3 regions of the Marinilactibacillus sp. Marseille-P9653 genome follow, and region 2 is predicted to be linked to each of the others. Evidence: riboswitches for the same ligand, from Rfam matches in the RefSeq annotation. Region 2 holds a riboswitch; each other region holds the start of a gene.
What was found. Region 2 has a riboswitch for thiamine pyrophosphate ahead of thiW (energy coupling factor transporter S component ThiW). Riboswitches for the same ligand answer to the same signal wherever they lie in the genome.
Positions count from the first base shown of each region.

Region 1: it holds a riboswitch for thiamine pyrophosphate, as region 2 does, so the genes downstream of both, thiD (bifunctional hydroxymethylpyrimidine kinase/phosphomethylpyrimidine kinase) here and thiW (energy coupling factor transporter S component ThiW) in region 2, are expected to answer to the same signal.
Region 3: it holds a riboswitch for thiamine pyrophosphate, as region 2 does, so the genes downstream of both, thiT (energy-coupled thiamine transporter ThiT) here and thiW (energy coupling factor transporter S component ThiW) in region 2, are expected to answer to the same signal.

Region 1 is NZ_CAKAKH010000001.1:452,705-457,742, forward strand. It holds gene LG377_RS02225 (amidohydrolase family protein) at 10-1,251, shown strand; gene LG377_RS02230 (nuclease-related domain-containing protein) at 1,670-2,584, shown strand; TPP riboswitch at 2,845-2,996, shown strand; gene thiD (bifunctional hydroxymethylpyrimidine kinase/phosphomethylpyrimidine kinase) at 3,217-4,023, shown strand; gene LG377_RS02240 (type 1 glutamine amidotransferase domain-containing protein) at 4,419-4,934, opposite strand.
Region 2 is NZ_CAKAKH010000002.1:237,811-242,848, reverse strand. It holds gene LG377_RS11645 (ATP-binding protein) at 1-926, shown strand, start outside; gene LG377_RS11640 (hypothetical protein) at 967-1,647, opposite strand; TPP riboswitch at 1,927-2,016, shown strand; gene thiW (energy coupling factor transporter S component ThiW) at 2,145-2,633, shown strand; gene LG377_RS11630 (hydroxyethylthiazole kinase) at 2,617-3,432, shown strand; gene thiE (thiamine phosphate synthase) at 3,420-4,058, shown strand; partial or broken gene LG377_RS11620 (hypothetical protein) at 4,101-4,531, shown strand; gene LG377_RS11615 (hypothetical protein) at 4,623-5,038, opposite strand, start outside.
Region 3 is NZ_CAKAKH010000001.1:1,744,088-1,749,125, forward strand. It holds gene LG377_RS08535 (hypothetical protein) at 20-334, shown strand; gene cls (cardiolipin synthase) at 476-1,918, opposite strand; gene thiT (energy-coupled thiamine transporter ThiT) at 2,159-2,728, opposite strand; TPP riboswitch at 2,817-2,923, opposite strand; gene LG377_RS08550 (ribonuclease J) at 2,940-4,619, opposite strand; gene LG377_RS08555 (biotin--[acetyl-CoA-carboxylase] ligase) at 4,840-5,038, shown strand, end outside.

The DNA.
Region 1 (5,038 bases), on a different contig from region 2:
GAGAATGACATGACGAAAACGATGATTAAGAATGGATTATTGATCGATGGTAATGGTGGCGAACCGATGGAACAAGGCGCGGTCGTCATTGACGGGAACCGTATCGTGTTTGTGGGGGACGCTGCTGATTTTGATGGGACTGTTGACGAAACAATTGATGTCGATGGTGCAACGATCGCTCCAGGATTTATCGATACCCATGTCCATTTGATGATGGAATATTCTTCCGTGCAAAATAGACTGGAAACTCCTTTCTCCTACATGTTTTATCAGGCGATCAATTATATGCGTAATACACTCAATGCAGGAATTACGTCTGTTCGCGACGCTTTAGGAACAGACCTCGGTGTTAAAAAAGCCGTAGAAGAAGGTATTCTAGAAGGCCCTCGAATGCAGCTCAGTATCAATGCGTTGACAATTACTGGCGGACACGGCGATGGCTACACAACCTCAGGGCAAACCGTGGAACTTCTCCAGGCTAATTACCCTGGAATGCCAGACGGAAAAGCAGACGGCGTAGAAGAAGTACGCAAGAAGACCCGAGAAATGTTGCGCGCCGGAGCAGAAGTGATCAAGGTCCACGCGACCGGTGGCGTGCTTAGTGCGACGGATCATCCAGAATTTACCCAGTTTTCATTAGAAGAACTTCAAGTCATCGTGGAAGAAGCCGCTTTTAGAAAAGGGGTTAAAGTCATGGCACACGCTCAAGGTGCTGAAGGCATCAAGCAGGCTGTCAAAGCTGGGATTCATTCAATTGAGCACGGAATTTTCCTAGACGACGAAGCGATTGAAATGATGAAAGAACACGGGACTTACTTGGTCCCAACCTTACTCGCTCCAGTAGCGGTTTTGGAATTGGCTAAAGAAACTGGAATGCCGGATTCTGCAGTTCAAAAAGCTCGAGATGCCATAGAAGCACACAAAAAGAGTTTCACTAAGGCCTATAAAGCAGGCGTTAAAATCGCAATGGGAACCGACGCAGGTGTCATGCCTCACGGAACCAATCTGCGAGAACTTGTTCTGATGACAGAAGGTGGTATGACACCGATGGAAGCCATCGTTGCGACCACTAAGACAGCCGCAGAATGCCTCGGCTGGGAAAACGAACTCGGCACCCTTGAAAAAGGTAAACTGGCAGATCTAGTCGTCATCAAAGGGAATCCCCTAGACGATATTGCCAGCCTATCTAACGCAGAAATAATCCAACTCGTCATCAAAGACGGCAAAATCGTCAAAAACCAAATAGCCTAAAAAAGGAAAACAGCCGCTCGCGGCTGTTTTTTCATTTTGAAGTGATGATTTTTAGACAAGTTGCTGTATTACATGAACTCAAAAGGATTATAGAAACAGTTACAACAATATAGCATATATTTTTTTAACTGGAGGCAAAGAAAGAACTGAGTCTTAGGAATAAGCGGGATATTGTTGCGTCTGGTAGAAAAGATAAACTTGAGTTAAAGCAATAAGCACTATATTACTGAGACTCAGAAAAATAACAAATCGAGCTGCAAGAATAAGCTCTCTATTCATTAATCTCGAAAGGAAAAAGACGTTGAGTCCATAGAATAAGAAAAAATTCGATCGTTTTTCAGGCATCATCACCAAAAATTTAAATGAAAAATGATATTTTTCCGAAAAGATCAGTTTTATTATTGAGGTGGTAAATATCATGATTATAGCAAAACCAAGAACACAGCCTAAATTGCTAAAAGCACTCACTTTTCTTGATCGACGAACGTCGCTCGCACCTTCTGATAAAGAAATGTTAAGTAATTTGAGCAAAGGATATGAAGGGGAGACGATATTCGATCAAAAAATTACTCAATATATCAATAAGGAAGTGATTGTTTTGAATGATTTGCTACTACATAATAGAGGCAATTCATTTCAAATCGACGCGATGGCAATTACGAGAGAGATGATTTACGTATATGAAATTAAAAATTATCAAGGAGATTACATAAATCAACCAGATGGCTTTACTACAATAAATGGGATAGAGCTAAGCGATCCTAAAGTTCAAGTGAATAAAATGAAGAATAGTCTTTCAGCACTATTTCAGAAATGGAAAGTAGAAAAAGCAATAGAAGCTAAAGTTGTATTTATTCATCCAGAGTTTACTCTATATCACGCAGAGGTAAACAACCCATATATCTTACCTACGCAAGTCAAAAAGAACCTCAAAAAGATGAACAATCAAAGCGAATTTCTATTGCAAGAAGATCATCGTTTAGCGAAAAGATTGGTAGAAGCACATCAAGAAGCAGTACCTTATCAAAAACAACTACCAGAGTATGAGTGGAAGCAACTTGAAAAAGGTGTTCGATGTGAGACGTGCGGGGCATCTAATCTCAAAATTAGTCAAAGAACTAGTTACTGCAAAAATTGTCATGAAAAAAAAACGATAACACAATTGATCCTTTGTAGTATAGAAGAATATCGCTTTTTGTTTCCAAAAAATAAACTAACAACCAAAATCATTTACGAATGGTGTGGGCGAGAAGTGAAAAGGGAAAGGATTCGAAATATACTCAAGACCCATTTTACTGCGGGTAGAAAAACAAATGGTCAGTATTATTTTTAATAAGGTACGATTCTACAACAAAAAAAACCACCCGCAGTTGCAAGTGGTTAAAAAGGAGACGGACAATTACTTGGAGGAGTAACCGCCCTGAAAAATAAGTTGGTTGTTGTGGGTATGAACATAGTATAGAAAATAAATTTGAAGAAGGTATGATGAACCGATGAAAAAAAGCGTAAAAAATAGAAAGGATTGCGACAAATAATCGACGCTCATGCATATGGTATTTCCGGCATAGAACTGATATAATGAAACCGTTAAATTAAAAGAACTAGGGGAGCATAGAGCTTTCAGTAAAGATCGAGGATTTCCAAAAAACCTCCAACCAAACTGATTGCGAAAGCTGAGAAAGGTAAGACCTGACCCTTAACCTGAACTAGGTAATGCTAGCGGAGGGAAGTGATCATGATGAATAGCAGATTAAGTTATCTGTATTCCTATTTAGTGTGAACCGACTCTCTTCTATCAATTTTGGAAGAGTTTTTTTGTGCCTTAAAATGTCTAGAGAGTAGGATGAATAAAATGATAAAACAGAACAATTTTCAAACAATAGCGCAACAAATAATGAAAAAAAACACCTTTTTATCGGTCATAACAATTGAAAAAGTCTTCGGTGCCCAAGGAGAGGTGAGAAAATGACGACCAAACAAGTATTGACGATTGCAGGCAGTGACAGTGGTGGTGGAGCAGGGATTCAAGCAGACTTGAAAACCTTTCAGGAAAGAAACGTATTTGGGGTATCCGTATTAACGGCGGTCACGGCTCAGAATACGCTTGGGGTTCACGGAGTACACCCTGTGCCGCTTAAAATGGTCGAAGCACAATTGGATGCGATTTTCAGTGACTTCAACTTGTCAGCGATTAAAACAGGTATGCTTGTTAATGGGGAGTATATGAAGCTCATTGCAAACAAACTTTTAGACAATAAAGTAGCCCCACTGATTATTGATCCGGTAATGGTTGCAAAAGGTGGCCATCCTTTGATGGCATCCACTGCGATCGAAGTCATGAAAAATCGACTGGTTCCTCTTGCAGATGTCATCACACCCAATATCCCAGAAGCCAAAGCGTTGACAGGGATTGAGATTATAAATAAAAAAGACATGCTCAAAGCCGCCTATCAGTTAAAAGAAGCTGGGAGTAAAGTTGTCATCATTAAAGGTGGTCATGCTTTAGATGATCCGCAGGCCTCTGACTTGATTTTGCTTGAAAATGGAGAAGAAGTCTGGCTATCTACACCTAGAATCGATACGAAAAACACCCATGGTACAGGGTGTACGTATTCAGCTTGTATTGCGGCTGAAATCGCAAAAGGCTATCCAGTTATAGAAGCTATCAAGACAGCTAAAGCTTACATCCAGGCTGCAATATCTGATCCACTGGAACAGGTTGGTCACGGTCATGGACCGACAAATCACTGGGCTTACCGAAAACGCAGCTAACAAAGCTTCCAGAAGCCAATATAAAAGTAGACAAAAAAATCCCATTAGGAAAAAGCGAAAGTTCGCTGAATCCTAATGGGATTTTTTTAAGGGAGGAAAGCATTCCAACCTCAATTAAAATTGAGACATATCTAGTCTCTTATGTTTCTATATTCAGCAGTGTATACAATTCAATCAGGGGAGAAAGAAAGTTCAGCTTCATATAGAATAAGTTTCTTTTCAAAAGAACAAGATAAAGTGGGGGGCCACTTCAAAACGTTCAATATTAGGGGGAGAAAAGAAAAGTGTTTTATAATTTGACACTATAGATAGTTTAACAATATTTTTTTTACTTATCCTTAAAATCAGTTAAGGTTTTAGCTGTAAAAAATAATAATTTCCTCAGCTAACCGTAATTATTGTAATGCATTCACCATAGCTTTGTTAAAAGCAGGTAAATCTTCAGGCGTACGGCTTGAAATTAAACCGGAATCGTCAATAACGACTTCTTCGTCATGGAAGTTTGCGCCAGCATTTTTAAGATCGATTGCTACTTGAGAGACTGAAGTAATATCTTTTCCTTTTACAACTTCAGCATTGATTAATAGTTGTGGACCATGGCAAATTGAGAAAATTGGTTTTTTATTTTCAGAAAATGCACGTGTGAAATTCAAGAATCGCTCGTCTTTACGTAATTGGTCGGGTGAAAATCCACCAGGTATGAGTAAAGCGTCGAAATCTTCTGGTGAAACATCGTCAATACTTTTGTCAATCGTGACAGAAGCTTTCCCTTTTTTACCTTCAACAGTTTCGCCTGCTTCAAAGCCAATTGTTACGATTTCGTGGCCTGCTTTTTCCAATTCTTCTTTTGGTGAAGTGAATTCTACATCTTCAAATAACTTCGTTATAACTGTTGCTACTTTTTTACCCATGTCTAAATTCCTCCTATTAGTTTATCTATACCTAGTGTATCGCGCATGTAGAAAGGGTGCAAATCTAATGCTTATACTAAATGCTGTTTCTCATAGTATTATCT
Region 2 (5,038 bases):
GAACAGATACTGCAATTTCAGTAGGTGACTTATCTATGCAACAGTGGTGTTTATTATTTGAGACGAATGATGCTACGCAACCGGCAGTATTGTCAGATGCTATAAGAAGCTTAAGGTATCAGAAAAAAAATATGTCATCCGGTATTTACGAAAAAGTCAATAAATCTGTCTCAGATGTTGCTTCGGATATGGCTAGTTTACTGCCAGCAGATAAAGATTTTATAATAGACGATTTACCTCAGCAAATAGCGTCGGAAACCAACCAAGTGAGTAACAAAGAAGTATACGTTAAAAATATTTTTCAATTTAATTCTCAACAATGGCTTGTTCAAAAAGTTCAAAATAAACTAGAAAATACTAGTTTTAGAAATTTTTTTAATAACGAAGAAGATCTGAATGAATTAATGGACAAATTAGATCAATTCATTACAACCCCTAATCAAAGTATATACATTGATACTTCCCAGATTGGAACGAATGATGGCATTGGAGGTATGATTATAGATCTGGCAAGTAACTATATAATCAATAAAGATAGGAAAGTAATTGAGCCATTTGTAATGTTTATTGATGAAGTTCATAGATATACAAAGATACTGGGGAGAGAAAGTGACTACTATACAGGGTTAACAACAATTGCAAGAGAAGGTCGTAAAAAAGGAATTTTCCTCTTCCTAACTACACAAAATCCTCAAGATGTTTCAGCTATTCTTTTGGGTCAAGTTGGGACATTTTTGGTACACAGATTGACTCATATGGAAGAATTAAGATCTCTTCAAAATCATTTAAGTACAAATAATTTGAAGCAAGTAAAAAATCTAAACAAGGGAGAAGCAATATTGACAAGTATAAATTTATTGCAAGATATACATCTTAAAATCAAAAAAAGTAAGAGGTTACATTCAAATAGTACTCCTAGTCTGTAAGTCTGAAGAGAATTCTTTAGTAGTTTAACAACTTATTATATTAGGATAAATTGGATTCAATTATCTGTTTTTTTAAATTCTCTTTCAATGAGTCATAGTTTTCCCAAATGACGAACTGAGTTTGCTTGATATCAAAATGTATATTTTCGAAATGTTTACGACTACATGTGAATATCACAGTTTTTCCTAATGCTTTCGCGTATCCAGCTTCATAATAAACACCATTATTCTGATAAGAAAACTCTGCGACAAGAAATTTACAATCTCGAATCTCTTGTAACATTTTTATACTAATATTATCATTGTGAGGATCTTTATCTAAAAAATAAGGAATGTTGTTAGTGTTTTTTACAGCCTCGTTTATGGAATTGCGAATATCTTCAACATCATTATATAAAGTTTTGTTCATAGGCATCGATATAAATACTTTCTCGCTTGATTGGCTTTCTATTGAAGGCTCTGGTATCTTCGTACCCTTCGTTGTTATTTGACTAATATATGCTAGTTGTTCGTCACTGGCATTATTGTCAATAAAATATTCCAACTTCCGTAGGTTGTTAAGATGCATTTCATTAATAAAATGACTTAGTTCGAAGTCAAGACCGAAGTAAGCCAATAATTTTTCTATTTCTCCTACTGGAGATGGTTTTCCCCATTTGTAGTAGTCAGAATTCGATTGCACTTTTTCTACAAAATTAACGTACACCATTTTTTTATTCATCTTATACACCCTCTCCGAAATTGATGGTAAACAAAGTTGTTAAGCTACTTGATTCTACGTATTGAGTGAAAATTTAAGTATCTATAACCATAAGATAGCAATTCTAACATGTATAAGTCAATAAAATTCGTGGTATCTAAAACGAATTCATTTTTCACTAATAACTAAACAACTTTTAGAAATATAAAAATGGAAAATTTTAAATGTTTAGAGTTAATTTCAAAAAATTAATTCCTTGTAGTCCCATCAAAAAAAGTGTGCTATACTCTAATCAATTGAAAAGAACATTTGGGGTGCTATTTAGCTGAGATTATACCCATTGAACCTGATACAGTTAGGACTGGCGCAGGGAAATGTAGTTGTAGACTGATTTTATGCAATCGTTTTTGGATTGTATGACTTTGTCTGTCTCAGACCGCACTCCTTTTGCTTTTCGCAGAAAGGAGTTTTTTTACGTGGAAAAAAATCGAATCCACAGATTGACCTTACTAGCATTGATGATTGCGTTGGACGTGGTGTTATCACCATTGATGCGAATCGAAGGAATGGCGCCTATGTCTAGCGTTATGAATATTATCGCGGGTGTTTTACTCGGGCCGCTCTATGGAACGCTGATGGCGCTGATTTGCGGCCTGATCCGTATGTTACTTTTAGGCATTCCTCCACTTGCTTTAACGGGTGCCGTGTTTGGGGCTTTCTTAGCGGGACTATTTTATAAATTCGGCCGAAATATGTACTGGTCGATGGCAGGAGAGATTGTCGGAACAGGCATCATTGGTTCACTACTTTCTTATCCCGTGATGGTTTGGTTTACCGGTAGCCAACAGAGTTTGTACTGGTTTATTTACACGCCAAGATTTGTTGGGGCGACTTTGATTGGTTCTGTGATGGCATTCTTAGTACTGGTCAAATTAAAAGAAACGTCTACTTTCAAACGCACTCAGAAATTGTTTATGGGAGGTTCGCTTCATGGCGTTAAATCATGACCTTTCGAATCAGTTTCCATTAAAACAATCTCCATTAGTACAATGTATTACCAATGAAATTACTTGTGAATCGATGGCGAATGCTCTGCTTTACGTAGGCGCTAAACCAATCATGGCAGATGACCCGAGAGAGTTTAAACAGCTTTTCACTCAAACGGATGCTTTGCTTTTAAACCTTGGTCATCTTTCAGAAAAACGTCAGATTAGTCTGCTGGAAGCAAGCCGCTATGCGAATGAAACGAAGAAGCCGACAGTTGTTGATCTAGTTGGTTACGGCGTTAGTGATATCCGTAATCAAGTGAGCCTTGCGCTAGTTGAGAATCATCCAACTATCGTAAAAGGAAACACTTCAGAACTCAGAAACTTCTGCGAACTAACGAGCCACGGACGAGGGGTTGACGGTAACGAACTGGATCAGGGAGAAGAAAGCATGAATGAATTGGCCGATGCCTTGAAAGGGATGAGTCAATACTATCCCTATACGACTTTCTTAGCGACCGGACCAAAAGATATCGTCGTATCGCATGACCGCACTGTGATGCTTTCTAATGGTGTCGAAGAACTCGATCGATTTACAGGAACCGGTGATATTGTTGGAGCACTGATCGCGGCACTTTTAGGAGACGGTCAGGATCCATTCGATGCCGCAGTCGGCGCAGTCAACTACTTCAATCTTTGTGGTGAAAAAGCCAAAACAAAAAGCAAAGGACTAGCCGATTTCCGCTTTCAAACATTAAACCATCTATCGCTATTGATGGAAGAAGACTGGCATGAATTCGTGAAAGGATGGGAAACATGAAAGAACTAACCCTTTACCTTGTAACTGGAAGATACGATTTTGACGAAGCATCCTTTTTAACTGTAATCAAAACCGCCTGTGAAAATGGCGTAACACTTGTACAGCTGCGTGAAAAGGAAGCAACAACAAACGATTTTTATAGACTGGCTCAAAAAGTGAAAGACCTAACAGATCAATTTGCAGTACCCTTGATCATCAACGACCGAGTCGATGTCTGCCTAGCGGTTGATGCTGCGGGCGTTCACATTGGTGACGACGAATTGCCAGTAGAAGTCGTTCGCAGACTGATTGGGAAAGACAGAATACTAGGTGTTTCTGCAAAAGATGTTGAACGTGCAAAAGAAGCAGAAAAAGCTGGCGCAGATTACTTAGGGGTTGGTGCAATCTATCCAACTAAGACAAAGAAAAATCCAGAACGTACATCTATTGAGACACTAAAAACAATCGTTTCATCCGTCAACATTCCGATCGTAGCGATTGGTGGACTCAAGGAAAATAATATTGATTCACTGCGTCACACAGGTATTGCCGGGGTCTCTGTTGTCACAGAACTGATGCTGGCCGAAGACGTCGCTCAGAAAACACAACGACTTAAAAAAGCGGTAGTAGAAATCACAGAGTCCTAATAGAAGCGAGTAGTCTAAATAGTACATCACTGGAGGTTTCTTATGTCTTTTACACTCAATGCCAAAAAAGCCGCTTCTGCCTCATGGGAAGGGAGTTTTAACCATCCTTTCATCACAGAATTACAAGCGGGAACCTGGATTCAGAGATCTTTCGTTATTATCTAATTCAAGATCATTATTACTTGAAGCATTTCAGCGAACTCTACGCACTGATTGCTGAGAAAACAATGCCTCCAGCATTAAAAGCTTTACTTGTGGAAAATGCGGAGAATCTGGTTTTAGGAGAGATTGCGATTCGAGAAACGTTCTTCTCTGAACTCGGTATCACAGACGAAGAAGTCTGTGATACACCGATTGCACCAACTGCCGAACAAGCCCAGATGATGGAAGCTTTTGTCCTCAGCAGTGAGATGGAATATGCTTTTTGGGAAATGGCATATAGAAAAGAAACATGGTTGAAAAAAGATTGGTGATTTAACATATAAGTCAGGTTGAATATATACTTCTGAAAATAGCAAATGCCCCTCTCCGGTAGTCGGAGAGGGGCATTTCTAATAGCTAGGATTAAGCCGTTTGTAGTCTTGTTTTAAATGCTCGAGATACTTGCAGACCGTACTGTGTAACGGTCCATAAACAAAACAATGTAAAAGGTACAAAGAACAAAATAGAACCTCTAATAGGTGCTAATGAAGCAACGTGATAATAAACCAAAGTCGTTCCACCCACCATCAAGCCGTTTACATATAAAGTGAGCTGTGACAGGAAACGTACTTTGCTGACGACATAAGCTGCACCAGCTAGTAAGAAAGCACCGATAGCAGCGTATCCGAATGGATTAGTTACACCAGATACTCCTATAGAAGAGAATAAACGAGCTTCAATAAGGATATGAGTTAATACAAAACCTAGAGTAGTAATAAGGCCAGCTTCTCCTAATTGTTCGTTTTTGAATGAAGAAAGAATGACTATACCACCCATAG
Region 3 (5,038 bases), on a different contig from region 2:
ACGTTCGGGAGATGAGCTCATGGAAAAATTTGCAGTTGAAAAAAATCAAATTCTTCATTATTTCAAAGAAACTTATTTAAATCGTAGTCACTTTGCAGTTCACAAACAAATGCCAGCTTTACAGCTAAGACATTTCATCAAACAAGCTGTGCGCAAACAGAAACTTATTACTATACAATTGAATCCATCTGCACACGACTCATCCATATCCGAATGTACTGGAACAGCTTCTTTTTCTCCTTATAGTAGCCAAATTATATTGAATAGCCATAATAGTAATACTGTTCATTTGATAAACAGTGATCAAATCAGACACATTAGACTTGCTAATTAAACTATATGGTTTAAACTTTCGTTTTATTTATTGCTAGTATACTTCTTAACACTAAAAAAGTCTTCAGAGGGAGAAACACGGTCCCTTTGAAGACTTTTTTACTTCATTACAAATGAATCTTATACATACTTATAAAAAATCCTATAGTATTGGCGAAAATAAGCGACTAAATTGCTGCTTGAATAATTCCCATTTAGAATACTGGTCTATGATTTTTCGAGTTAATTCATAGGAAGCTTCCATATCTTTTTCGAAAATGGCTACTTGCTCTCTCGCTAAATGGCGATCGTACATAAAGGTATTAACTTCAAAATTCAGCTTAAAGCTTCGGATATCAAAGTTGGCTGTACCAACTGACAAGATTTCTCCATCTATCACAATCGTCTTTGCATGGATAAATCCAGCATCATAAATATATACTTTAACGCCTGAGTTAATCATCTCTTCAGCATAACTAAGTGTAGCTCGGTATATGAAAGGATGATCCGGTTTGTTAGGAATCATCAATTTAACATCAATACCAGATAAACTCGCAATTTTTATCGTTTCCATTAACGCTTCATCTGGTATGAAATAGGGTGTCTGGATATAAACGGACTCCTTGGCCATACTGATCATTTTAAGAAAACCTTTTTTTATTGCATGCATTTCAGTATCTGGGCCACTGGAAACAATTTGTAGATCAGTAGAGCCTATAAAAGAAGAAACTGGAAAATAATTTTCTTCATAACTGACTGGATGATGTTTAACAGATGCATTCCAGTCCATCAAAAACCTTGTTTGCAAAGGAAGCACACCGTTTCCATTGATTCTAAGATGTGTATCTCTCCAGTATCCCATCTTTTCATAGAGACCTAAATAATCATCTCCGACGTTAAAGCCTCCTGTATACCCTACTTTTCCATCAATTACGACAATTTTTCTGTGATTTCTGTAGTTCAGTCTGAAAAATTTAGAACCGAAGAAAGGTTCAGCTTTTCCTCCAAGAGCTTTTAGGTGTTCAAAAAAATGAGCGCCTACGACTCTAGCTCCAATCGGATCATATAAAACTTTAACTTCAACACCATTTTCAGCTCTTTCTTCCAACGCTTTCAACAATCTTGTACCAATGCCATCTGCTTTAAATATATAATAAGTCACATGAATATGATGTTCCGCTTTACCGATGTCTTCTATTAATTTATCGAATTTTTCTTTACCATCTGTAATAATATCTACTTTATTACCTTTAGTTAAAATAGCTTCGTTACTCTCTAGAAAAAGAGAAACCAGTTCCAAGGTAGAATCCAAGTACTTCGATTCTGGGATATCTAGATTTTCAGACTCAATTAATTGCTTTTGTGCTTCAACCAATTGAGTCATACCAATTCTCTTCTGTGACCGAATGTCGAATATATTTTCTTGAGAGATTTTCCGTCCAAGAAATAGGTAAATAACAAATCCAATGCCCGGTAACATCGTAATAACGAGTAACCAAGCCCATATTGCTGCAATATCTCTTTCTCTTTCTCTGAAAACTGTTATAAATGCTAAAATTGAATTGACAATGATAAATAACCAGAATAACGTTCTAATAATCTCCATTTTATACCCCTTATAGTCTTTTTGTTGACTCCTCTACGAACACCTGATACTAAGCCTTCTAGAGTTTTTCTTAATCAGTTTACACTATTACACCTTTACCCGTCTACATATATTATCCCCAGGGGGTCCTTAAAACGAAGTATACATTAAAAGCATACGATATTCTGTAACAACTGGTGCGGAAAATAACAAAGCAGCCTCTAATAGTAGAGACTGCTTGATGGGATTTATTTTCAAGGATTAATTTTTTGATTTAGGCACAAACATAGATGAAGCTCTATCGAATAATAACACCAATACAATAATTGTGACCGCTATGGTTGCGAGCATACTCGCTCCGTTGAATAGTAGCGAAAACGTTACAGGATCAAGCCCCCACACTGCATAGTCTCCAAAAAAGAATACACCAGCTACAAAATGCCAGAACCAGCGGGCAGCTGATCCTATGAATGTCGTAATGATCAAATATTTTTTAGCGGTACTTAGTGAATTTTCTTTTATATTTTTGACGATGGTTTGGCTAAAGTAACCGGAAAACCCAACACAAGTGAAAGCAAATCCATATTCAATAATAAATTGATAGATATTCAATATATAAGCTGTTCCAGCTACTACATGCAAGATTCCCCACAAAAACCCAGCAAATAAACCAGGTAACACGCCTCTTCTGATTGCAAAAAAGGTCAACGGAATCGTACCTAAAGAAACACTAAAAGAGGCTCCAATCCCTACTGGTATTAAAGACAAAATCATAGCTATGGCCGCAAACAATGTCCCTTCAATATAAACTCTTAACTTTTCGTTCTGCATACAAAAACTCCTCCTATAGATACTATGTATACTAGAGGAGGAGTAAATTCTTATCATCATAGCAAAAAAGCAAAAAGATACTTTTAGACACTGATTCTAGGTACTCTCCCTACGCACGTACGAACGTACAGGTTCAAAGGGTCTGGACTAATAGTCCACTCTCAGCCAATTTAATTGGCTCCCCTAGTACAAATAGTTAATTTATCGCGATCTACTTGAATCGACGATTTTGATTCACTTCCATTATAACAGGTAAAATGATTGGACGTCTACGTGTTTTTTTAAATAAATGATTTCCGAGTTCTTCTCTAATATCTTGCTTGATAGATCCCCAGTCGAAATCATTATGTTCAAGATTTTTGCGAACTACATCAGTAACGATTTCGTTAGATTCATTAATCAAATCCTGATTTTCTTTAACAAAGACAAATCCTCTTGTTACAATGTGCGGACCAGATACAACTTTACGTTTTTTCCGGTCAATCGTTACAACGGCTACAAAAATACCATCTTCAGATAATAGTCGTCTATCTCTTAAAACAATATTTCCAATGTCTCCAATACCAATTCCATCAATTAGCGTATTTTCAGCTGGAACTTGACCAGTCTGATTCATTTTGCCATTTTGATAGTTCAAAACATCTCCATTACTTAAAATAAAGATATCTGCGTTATCCATACCTGTTTCATTTGCTAAATCAGCGTGAGCTGCAAGCATACGATACTCTCCTTGAATTGGTATGAAATATTTCGGTTGAAGTAAATTGATCATCAATTGTAGATCGTTAGGCGTAGCATGACCAGAAGCTTTCATATTATCAGAAATATGCTTAACGGTAGCACCTGCTCTATAAATCAAGTTTTCTGTTTCAGCAACAGTTACTTCCATTGCAATAGATGGACTTGTAACAATAAATATAAGATCATTCTCTTTAATATTCACTTGTCCATGATTGCCTGTTGCCATACGGCTAAGTGTTTTAATCGGTTCACCAGAAGCGCCTGTTTCAAGTACGATAATTTGGTTATCATCAAACTGATCAATTTTATCGACTGAAACGATTAAATTCTCATCAGGGAGTGTCAGTTTGTCTAATTCTATCGCTGTTGCTAGAATTGCTTCAAGATTACGTCCTGTAATGAAAACTTTTCTTCCAGATGCATGTGCAGCATTCAGTACTTGTTGAATACGTAAAATATTACTTGCTACTGCGGCAACAATAATTCTACTATTCGAGTCTTGGAAAATATCCAACACTTCTTCTTGAACTTTTTTCTCAGAAACATTTTCTATCGTACTTTCTGCTTCGTTTGAATCACTTAATAACGCAAGTACACCTTCTTTACCAATCTCAGAAATCTGAGAAAAGTCCGTACGGTATCCCTCACTTGCACTTTGATCAAACTTAAAGTTTCCAGTGTAGACAATGTTGCCATCATCAGTCTTAACAGAAATTCCCATAGAGTCAGGTATAGTGTGCGTTGTTCTGAAAAATTTCACTAGGTTTCCATGGAAATCAATTTCTGTGTGTTCATCGATTACATGATAATCATCAAAATTGGCGCCAAGACTAGATTCATTAACAAATAATTTTGCTAATGCAATGGTTAGTTCTGATCCAAATACAGGTACATTGAAAGATTCAAGGAAATATGGCAATGCGCCTATAGCATCCTCATGTCCGTGTGATAAAAATACACCAGCAATACGGTCTTTGTTTTCTAATAAATAGCTGAAGTCAGGAATAACTGCGTCAATACCATACAAATCTTCTTCTGGATACATTAATCCACAATCCAAGACAAAAATGTCCTCTCCTGATTCAATGACATATAAATTTTTTCCGTTTTCTCTTACTCCTCCAAAAGGAATAATCTTAATATTACTCAATTTTTTCACCTCTAAAAGTTGATTTAACGTATAGTTCAACTTAGTTATTATAGTTTATTTCACCTATTTTTCTTACGTCCGTTCACTCTACACTGATTTTAGTATAGCATAGAAATTCCTTATTTCCTACTAATCTTCAACTTGGAAACGTGTCGACTTTCTCTTTTAGTATCTGTATACTTTACTACTATAAAACTTGAAGGAAATGGAGATCAAAATCATGGTTCCTCAAACTTTAAAAGCTCATCATCTGGATTACTTAAATAGTGAGCCCACTCATTCTGCTTCAATAGTAGAAGTTAGTACGGCTTGTGCGTGTTCTGAAGAAATGACAAAGAATGTATTAAAAGAAATATCAGAAGACGGAATGCCTATCCACTTTGACGCTCAAACGGTCATACTCTTGAATCCTATTTTAT